Regions from separate parts of the Rhizobium sp. AN6A genome, predicted to be linked through region 2. Evidence: predicted binding sites of a transcription regulator. Region 2 holds the regulator's gene; the other holds the start of a gene.
What was found. The regulator PhoB, encoded in region 2, activates phosphate uptake and scavenging genes when phosphate is short. The targets are predictions, from matches to a motif close to TGTCATNNANCTGTCAT.
Positions count from the first base shown of each region.

Region 1 (3,413 bases), 670 kb from region 2:
CGCTTTATTCCGCCTACGGCGTGATCAGCGGTTTCCACGACCCGGATGGCATTGCAGGCGACCTGGGCGGCGGTTCGCTGGAACTCATCGACATCAAGGGCAAGAACTGCGGCGAGGGCATCACCCTGCCGCTCGGCGGCCTTCGGTTGTCGGAGCAATCGGATGGCTCGCTGGAGAAGGCGACGACCATTGCCCGCAAGCACGTCAAATCCTTCGCAAAGCTGCTGGCGGCCGGCGAGGGGCGTACCTTTTATGCCGTGGGCGGCACGTGGCGAAACATCGCCAAGCTGCACATGGAGATCACGGGTTATCCGCTGCACATGATGCAGGGATATGAATTGCCGCTGGCGGAAATGTTGAATTTTCTGGAAGAAGTCATCGTCTCCAGGGACAGCAAGGACCCGGCCTGGCAGGCGGTCTCCAAGAACCGCCGTTCGCTTCTGCCGTTCGGCGCCATCGCCATGCGCGAAGTTCTAAAGGCAATGAAGCCGGCAACGATCGCCTTTTCGGCGCAGGGCGTGCGCGAAGGTTATCTTTATTCGCTGCTGACGGAAGCGGAGCGGGATACCGACCCGCTGCTGGTCACGGCCGACGAGCTTGCCATTCTGCGTGCCCGTTCGCCCGAACATGCGCGAGAACTGGCCGACTGGAGCGGCCGCACCTTTCCGGTGTTCGGCATCGAGGAGACGGAAGAGGAAAGCCGTTACCGGCAGGCGGCCTGCCTTCTGGCCGATATCAGCTGGCGCGCACATCCGGACTATCGCGGCCTGCAGGCGCTCAACATCATCGCCCACTCCTCCTTCGTGGCGATCACCCATCCGGGCCGCGCCTATATCGCGCTTGCCAATTATTACCGCTTCGAAGGGCTGAACGACAACGGCACCACACAGCCGCTCGCCGCCATGGCGGGTGACCGCCTGCTGGAACTCGGCAAGTTGCTCGGCGGCCTGCTGCGCGTCGTTTACCTCTTCTCAGCCTCCATGCCCGGCGTCGTCGATCACCTGAAATTCCGCAAATCCGCCAATCCGGATCTGGATCTGGAATTCGTCGTACCACACGCCTATTGCGATTTTGCCGGCGAGCGTCTGGACGGACGCCTGCAGCAACTGGCGAAACTAACGGGCAAGCGGTTGGCGTTTGTGTTCGAGTAACGGGCAGGCGCCGGCCATTTGGTACCACAGACAGTTGTGGGACTATACTAGGACCAGCGCTGACAAAAGGCTTCGATATCGCTTGATTGAAAGTCGGCTAGCCGCGCCATGATCGTCTCGAAGGGCCAGTCCCACCAGGCGATCTTGGCAAGCTTCCCCGCCACGGTTTGCGAAAACCGCTCGCGAATGATCTTCGCGGGAACACCGCCGACGATGGTGTAGGGCGGCACGTCCTTGGTGACGACCGCGCCTGCTGCGAGCACGGCGCCGTCTCCAATCTTCACGCCCGGCAGCACGATGACCCCGTGACCGATCCAGACATCGTGACCGATGATGGCGCGATCCTCCTTGCGGCGATCGAAAAAAGCGCCGTCGCGTACCGCATCTGTAGCGTAATATTCCGGGCAGTAGCTGAAACGGTGCATGGACGGTCGGTCCATTGGATGGTTCGGTGCGCCAACCCTGATGTCCGCGGCAATAGCGCAGAATTTCCCGATTGTCGCATCACCGACAATACAACGGGGTCCGAGGTAGGAGTAATTCCCGAGTTCGACGTTGTGCAGAGAGGTATCGGCCAAAATTTCGCAGCAGCTACCTATGTTCGAGTCCCTTATGCTTGCCGTCGAATGGATAACTGTCTCTGCAAGCTTGGGGCGATTGAGTTGTGCGGTTGAGTGCATGCCTGTCTCCGGATTTCGGCCTGCGTAACCGGGGACTATGAAGGGCATGTGACGTGAAATTGCGAAGGCAAGCTAATTAGGCCAGATATCCTTTTGAAATGCAGATCGTGCGCGCGCTTTGCGTGGAACGAAATCTGTCTTCACACAGCGCCGTCAGTCGCCGGAACCATCCGCAGTCGCAGCTTTTTTACTTCCAGTAATGGTCGGATATGTTTTGAGCGTTCTGGATGATGTGACGCGCGACTTCGGGGTCTCCGCCCTCGAATGTTTCCAGGTCGGCTCCGCATTGCAGCAGGAAAAGCTGCTGGTGTGCGACAGCGGCAAAATAGTCATGAGGCGGTGGCTGTATTTCAGAGCCGATTGACTGGAGTTCGTCGGCAGCCTGTTTGCTTGCACGCTCAAGCGCTGCGAAAATAGTGGACACCATCGCCGATTCTGTCCGTTGCAATATATCCTGAACCTGCCGTTCGGCGGGCGTCAGGACCGGGCAGCTCTCACTCATCGCACAACTCTCCTCTCGGCACGCCTTGTTTACCTGCGGTACTATGCCATGGATTGTGTCTGCTTTGGGAGGAGAAGCTGAAGTTGTGGATTTGAAACCGCAAACGAAAAACACGACAGACCGAAACCGGTTTGTCGCCGAGACAAACCGGTCGCCTCGCCACAAGCCGTTATTATTCAGCAGTGCCCCAGCGCCTTCCTGATACAGGCGCTGAGATAGGCATATTGCAGGGGCGTGGCCCTTGCCATCGCCTCCGTGCGGGTGGCGGGCCTGTCCTCGTAACCGACCGGAATATCGAACTGGGTGAAGGTGAAATCCCAGCGGGTGCCGTTGACGATATTGTAGAAATGGTCGGCGCCGCTAACGACGGTTTGGGCGAGGTCGCCACCGAAAATATCTTGCACCACAAGTGCTGTAACGCCGCCTTGCCCCCTGGCTGGGTTTTCCCTTGACCACAGGCTGCTGGTTTCGAGCGACCAGCTTTTCCTCAGGGCGTAATACAGTCGTTCGGCATTGTCCTGCATGACGGGTCTTTCCTGTTTCGGAACCGGGTTCCGGGTCAGGTTGGGTCGGTACAGGAACGGAGCGCCGCGCTTCCTTTTGCAGGCCGCAGGGACGCTCCGTTCAGTTGAGATTGCGCCAATGCGCTGATGGTACCGGAACGAATTCCGGCACCGTTTTCCTTACTTCGCGTCGAGCAGTTCCTTGACTTCCAGCAGGACGAACTCGTTGTCGTCGGCCTTGTCCAGCGCACGGCCAGCCGAGAAGGGCAGGTTGTTGTCGTTGCCGACGATGATATGGGTGGCGTCGACACGGTCGACATTCTCGATGGTCACGAACGGCATGTCGTAGAAACCGTTGCCCCCGCCCTGACGCTTCCTGTTATCAGGATCGGAGATCTTCAGAAGATCGATATAGCCGATCTTGCGCGCCGCCTTGCCGGCATTGGCGTCGTTGAATTCGATCTTGTAGATGCGCTTGACCTTGGAAGGCACGGCAAAGCAGTTTACGTCCGGCTTTTTCGGGTCGGCGCAGGCCTTGTTGGCGGTGCCGGCGCCATTGTCACGCTCGATGACCAGC
Region 1 is NZ_OCNC01000004.1:2,184,184-2,187,596, forward strand. It holds gene ppx (exopolyphosphatase) at 1-1,151, shown strand, start outside; gene CRO62_RS23330 (DapH/DapD/GlmU-related protein) at 1,199-1,831, opposite strand; gene CRO62_RS23335 (hypothetical protein) at 2,019-2,333, opposite strand; gene CRO62_RS23340 (hypothetical protein) at 2,510-2,857, opposite strand; gene CRO62_RS23345 (esterase-like activity of phytase family protein) at 3,017-3,413, opposite strand, start outside.
Region 1: the regulator PhoB is predicted to act here: its motif matches at 1,869-1,885, upstream of CRO62_RS23330 (DapH/DapD/GlmU-related protein).

Region 2 (3,413 bases):
GTAGAGGGATTCTGCCGAAAATACACGCGACAAGCGGAGAAGCGGCATGAACTGGACAGACGAACGAGTCGAAAAGCTCAAGAAATTGTGGTCCGAGGGCCTTAGCGCCAGCCAGATTGCAGCGCAGCTGGGCGGCGTCAGCCGTAATGCCGTGATCGGCAAGGTCCATCGTCTCAATCTGCCGGGACGCGTCAAGGCTGGCGGTCCAGTGACTTCGGCACGCTCCGCGCCGAAGCGCACCGCTGCCCCTGCCCCGCGCACGACCACTTTCGCAGGTCGCGTCAACGCGGCACCGGCGCGCATCCTCACCCGTTCGAACGCGGCAACGGCGCTGCACGAGGAGATCGATATCGAGACCGCGCAGGTTCTCGATTACGTTCCTTCCAAGAACGTTGTCACGCCGATTTCCCGTCGCCTGACGCTGACGGAACTGACCGAGCGCACCTGCAAGTGGCCGGTTGGCGATCCGCTGAAGGACGACTTCCATTTCTGCGGTTGTGAAGCGCTGGAATCTTCGCCCTATTGCAAGTTCCATGCGAAACTCGCCTACCAGCCGGTGAGCGAGCGCCGCAAGGCTTGAGTGTTGCGGCACGCATTCAGCACTCAAAAATTACGGGCCTTCGGGCCCGTTTTTTTATGACGAAAATCAAGCCGCTTTCTGGGGTGGCTTGATGGCAGGGCGCACCCTTTCCCCTTACTATTAGGCGGGCCTCTTCAATCCGGATTTCAACGCGTCGCCGATCTCCTCCGGTCAAAACGGACAATGGCATCGAGTTTGGCGGTATTCATATAAAAAAAGCCCGAAATCTCTTCAGATTTCGGGCTTCCTGATTTCTTTGGTGCACTACTTCGCCAGCGAAACTATCTGGTTCCGCTTCGCTCAGGCTTCCATCGAATATCCCGCACCACGCACCGTGCGGATGACATCCTGCATGTGCGAGAAATTCAGGGCCTTGCGCAGACGTCCGACATGCACATCGACAGTGCGCTCATCGACATAGATATCGTGACCCCAGACGCCATCCAGCAATTGCGAGCGGGAAAACACCCGACCCGGCGACGTCATAAGGAATTCCAGCAAGCGGAATTCCGTCGGGCCAAGGCGCACTTCGCGGCTTTTGCGGTGAACGCGATGGGTCTCGCGGTCCAGCTCGATATCGCCGCATTTGAGCACCGACGACAGAACCTCCGGACGGGCCCGGCGCAACATGGCCTTGACCCGGGCCATGAGTTCCGGCGTCGAAAACGGTTTGACGACATAATCGTCAGCGCCGGTAGCGAGACCGCGAACCCGTTCGCTCTCTTCGCCACGCGCCGTCAGCATGATGATGGGCAGGCGTTCTGTTTCCGGCCGCATTCTCAAGCGCCGGCACAGTTCGATACCGGAGACACCGGGCAACATCCAGTCCAGGATGAGAAGATCCGGAATGCGCTCCTGCAGCCTGATTTCCGCCTCGTCGCCACGGGGTATCGTGTCGACGTCGTATCCCTCAGCCTCGAGATTGTAACGAAGCAGGACGCTCAATGCTTCCTCGTCTTCCACAACTGCAATCTTGGGCACCATATGCTGAACTCCGCAAGCTTCTGCTTGTCTGTTACTCGGTCACCGAACCAAGCGTGTTGGAACTGTCGTCCTTCGGACGCTCGCCCTCCGGCTGGCTGCCGGTGGTCATGTAATAGATCGTCTCTGCGATATTCGTCGCATGATCGCCGATACGCTCGATGTTCTTGGCGCAGAACAGAAGATGCGTGCAGGTGGTGATGTTGCGCGGGTCTTCCATCATGTAGGTCAGAAGCTCCCGGAAGAGCGACGTGTACATGGCATCGATTTCTTCGTCGCGTTCACGGATCGCATTGGCCTTTTCGGCGGAACGCGTGGAATAGACGTCAAGGACTTCCTTGAGCTGCACCAGCGCCAGGTCGGACAGATGCTCGATGCCGCGGGCGAGCTTGCGCGGAACGCCGGTGCCGGCGACAGCGATAACGCGCTTGGCCGTGTTCTTGCCAAGATCGCCGACGCGTTCGAGATCGGCGGCGATACGCAGGGTGCCGATGATCTCGCGAAGGTCTGCCGCCATCGGCTGACGCTTGGCGATGGTTACAATCGCCTTGTCGCCGATTTCGCGCTCAGCGTGGTCGAGAATTGTGTCGTCCGAAATGACTTTCTGCGCGAGCGCCGCATCGGAATTGACGAGCGCGCGCACGGCGTCACCGCACATCTGCTCGGCAAGACCGCCCATTTCAGCGATGCGGCGCGTCAGAAACTTCAGTTCGTCGTCATAGGCAGACAGGATATGCGAATGGGTCGTTGTCTGTGTCATGGTCTATTCCTCCGGCTTGGCCTGCATGCGCGTGCCCAACAGCGGGGCACGGCAGAGGCACCAGTCTTGTACGGTTACGATAAAGCACCGGCCGGGGATCAGCCGAAGCGGCCCATGATGTAGTCCTGCGTGCGCTGGTCGTCCGGATTGGTGAACATCTTGTCGGTTTCGTTTTCTTCGACAAGATGACCAAGATGGAACATGGCCGTACGCTGGGAAACGCGCGCCGCCTGCTGCATGGAGTGCGTGACGATAACGATGGTGTAGTTGGTGCGCAGTTCGTGGATCAGTTCCTCGACCTTCGCAGTCGCGATCGGATCCAGCGCCGAGCACGGCTCGTCCATCAGGATCACTTCCGGGCTGACGGCAACCGCGCGTGCGATGCACAGACGCTGCTGCTGACCACCGGAGAGGCCCGTGCCGGATTCCAGCAAACGATCCTTCACCTCGTTCCAGAGACCCGCTTTCTGCAGGCTATGCTCGACGATCTGGTCCATATCCGCCTTGTTGCGGGCGAGACCGTGGATACGCGGGCCGTAGGCGATGTTCTCATAAATCGTCTTCGGAAACGGGTTCGGCTTCTGGAACACCATGCCGACGCGGGCACGCAGTTCCACGACGTCGATCTGCTGATCGTAGATATCGTCGGTATCGAGCGTGATCTTGCCGGTGACCCGGCAACCGTCGATCGTGTCGTTCATGCGGTTCAAGGTGCGCAGGAAAGTGGATTTACCGCAACCGGACGGGCCGATAAGTGCAGTCACCGTGTTTTCGCGGACATTGAGGTTCACGTCGTAAAGCGCGCGCTTTTCGCCGTAATAAACCGAAACGTCCTTGCCGATCATCTTGTATGAGACTTCATTCATTTTCTTGTCCAGCGCCTTTTCAACTGCTGCTTCCGACAACATGTTCATTGCTCTAGCTCCCTCTACCAGCGCCGCTCAAAGCGGCGACGCAACAGGATTGCGCCAACATTCATGAGAATGAGGAACAGAAGCAGGATGATGATAGCGCCAGATGTCCGTTCGACAAAGGCACGCTCAGCTTCGTTCGCCCACATGTAAATCTGCACCGGCAGGGCCGTGGACGGAT
Region 2 is NZ_OCNC01000004.1:1,518,466-1,521,878, reverse strand. It holds gene CRO62_RS19960 (GcrA family cell cycle regulator) at 47-580, shown strand; gene phoB (phosphate regulon transcriptional regulator PhoB) at 881-1,564, opposite strand; gene phoU (phosphate signaling complex protein PhoU) at 1,596-2,321, opposite strand; gene pstB (phosphate ABC transporter ATP-binding protein PstB) at 2,420-3,235, opposite strand; gene pstA (phosphate ABC transporter permease PstA) at 3,250-3,413, opposite strand, start outside.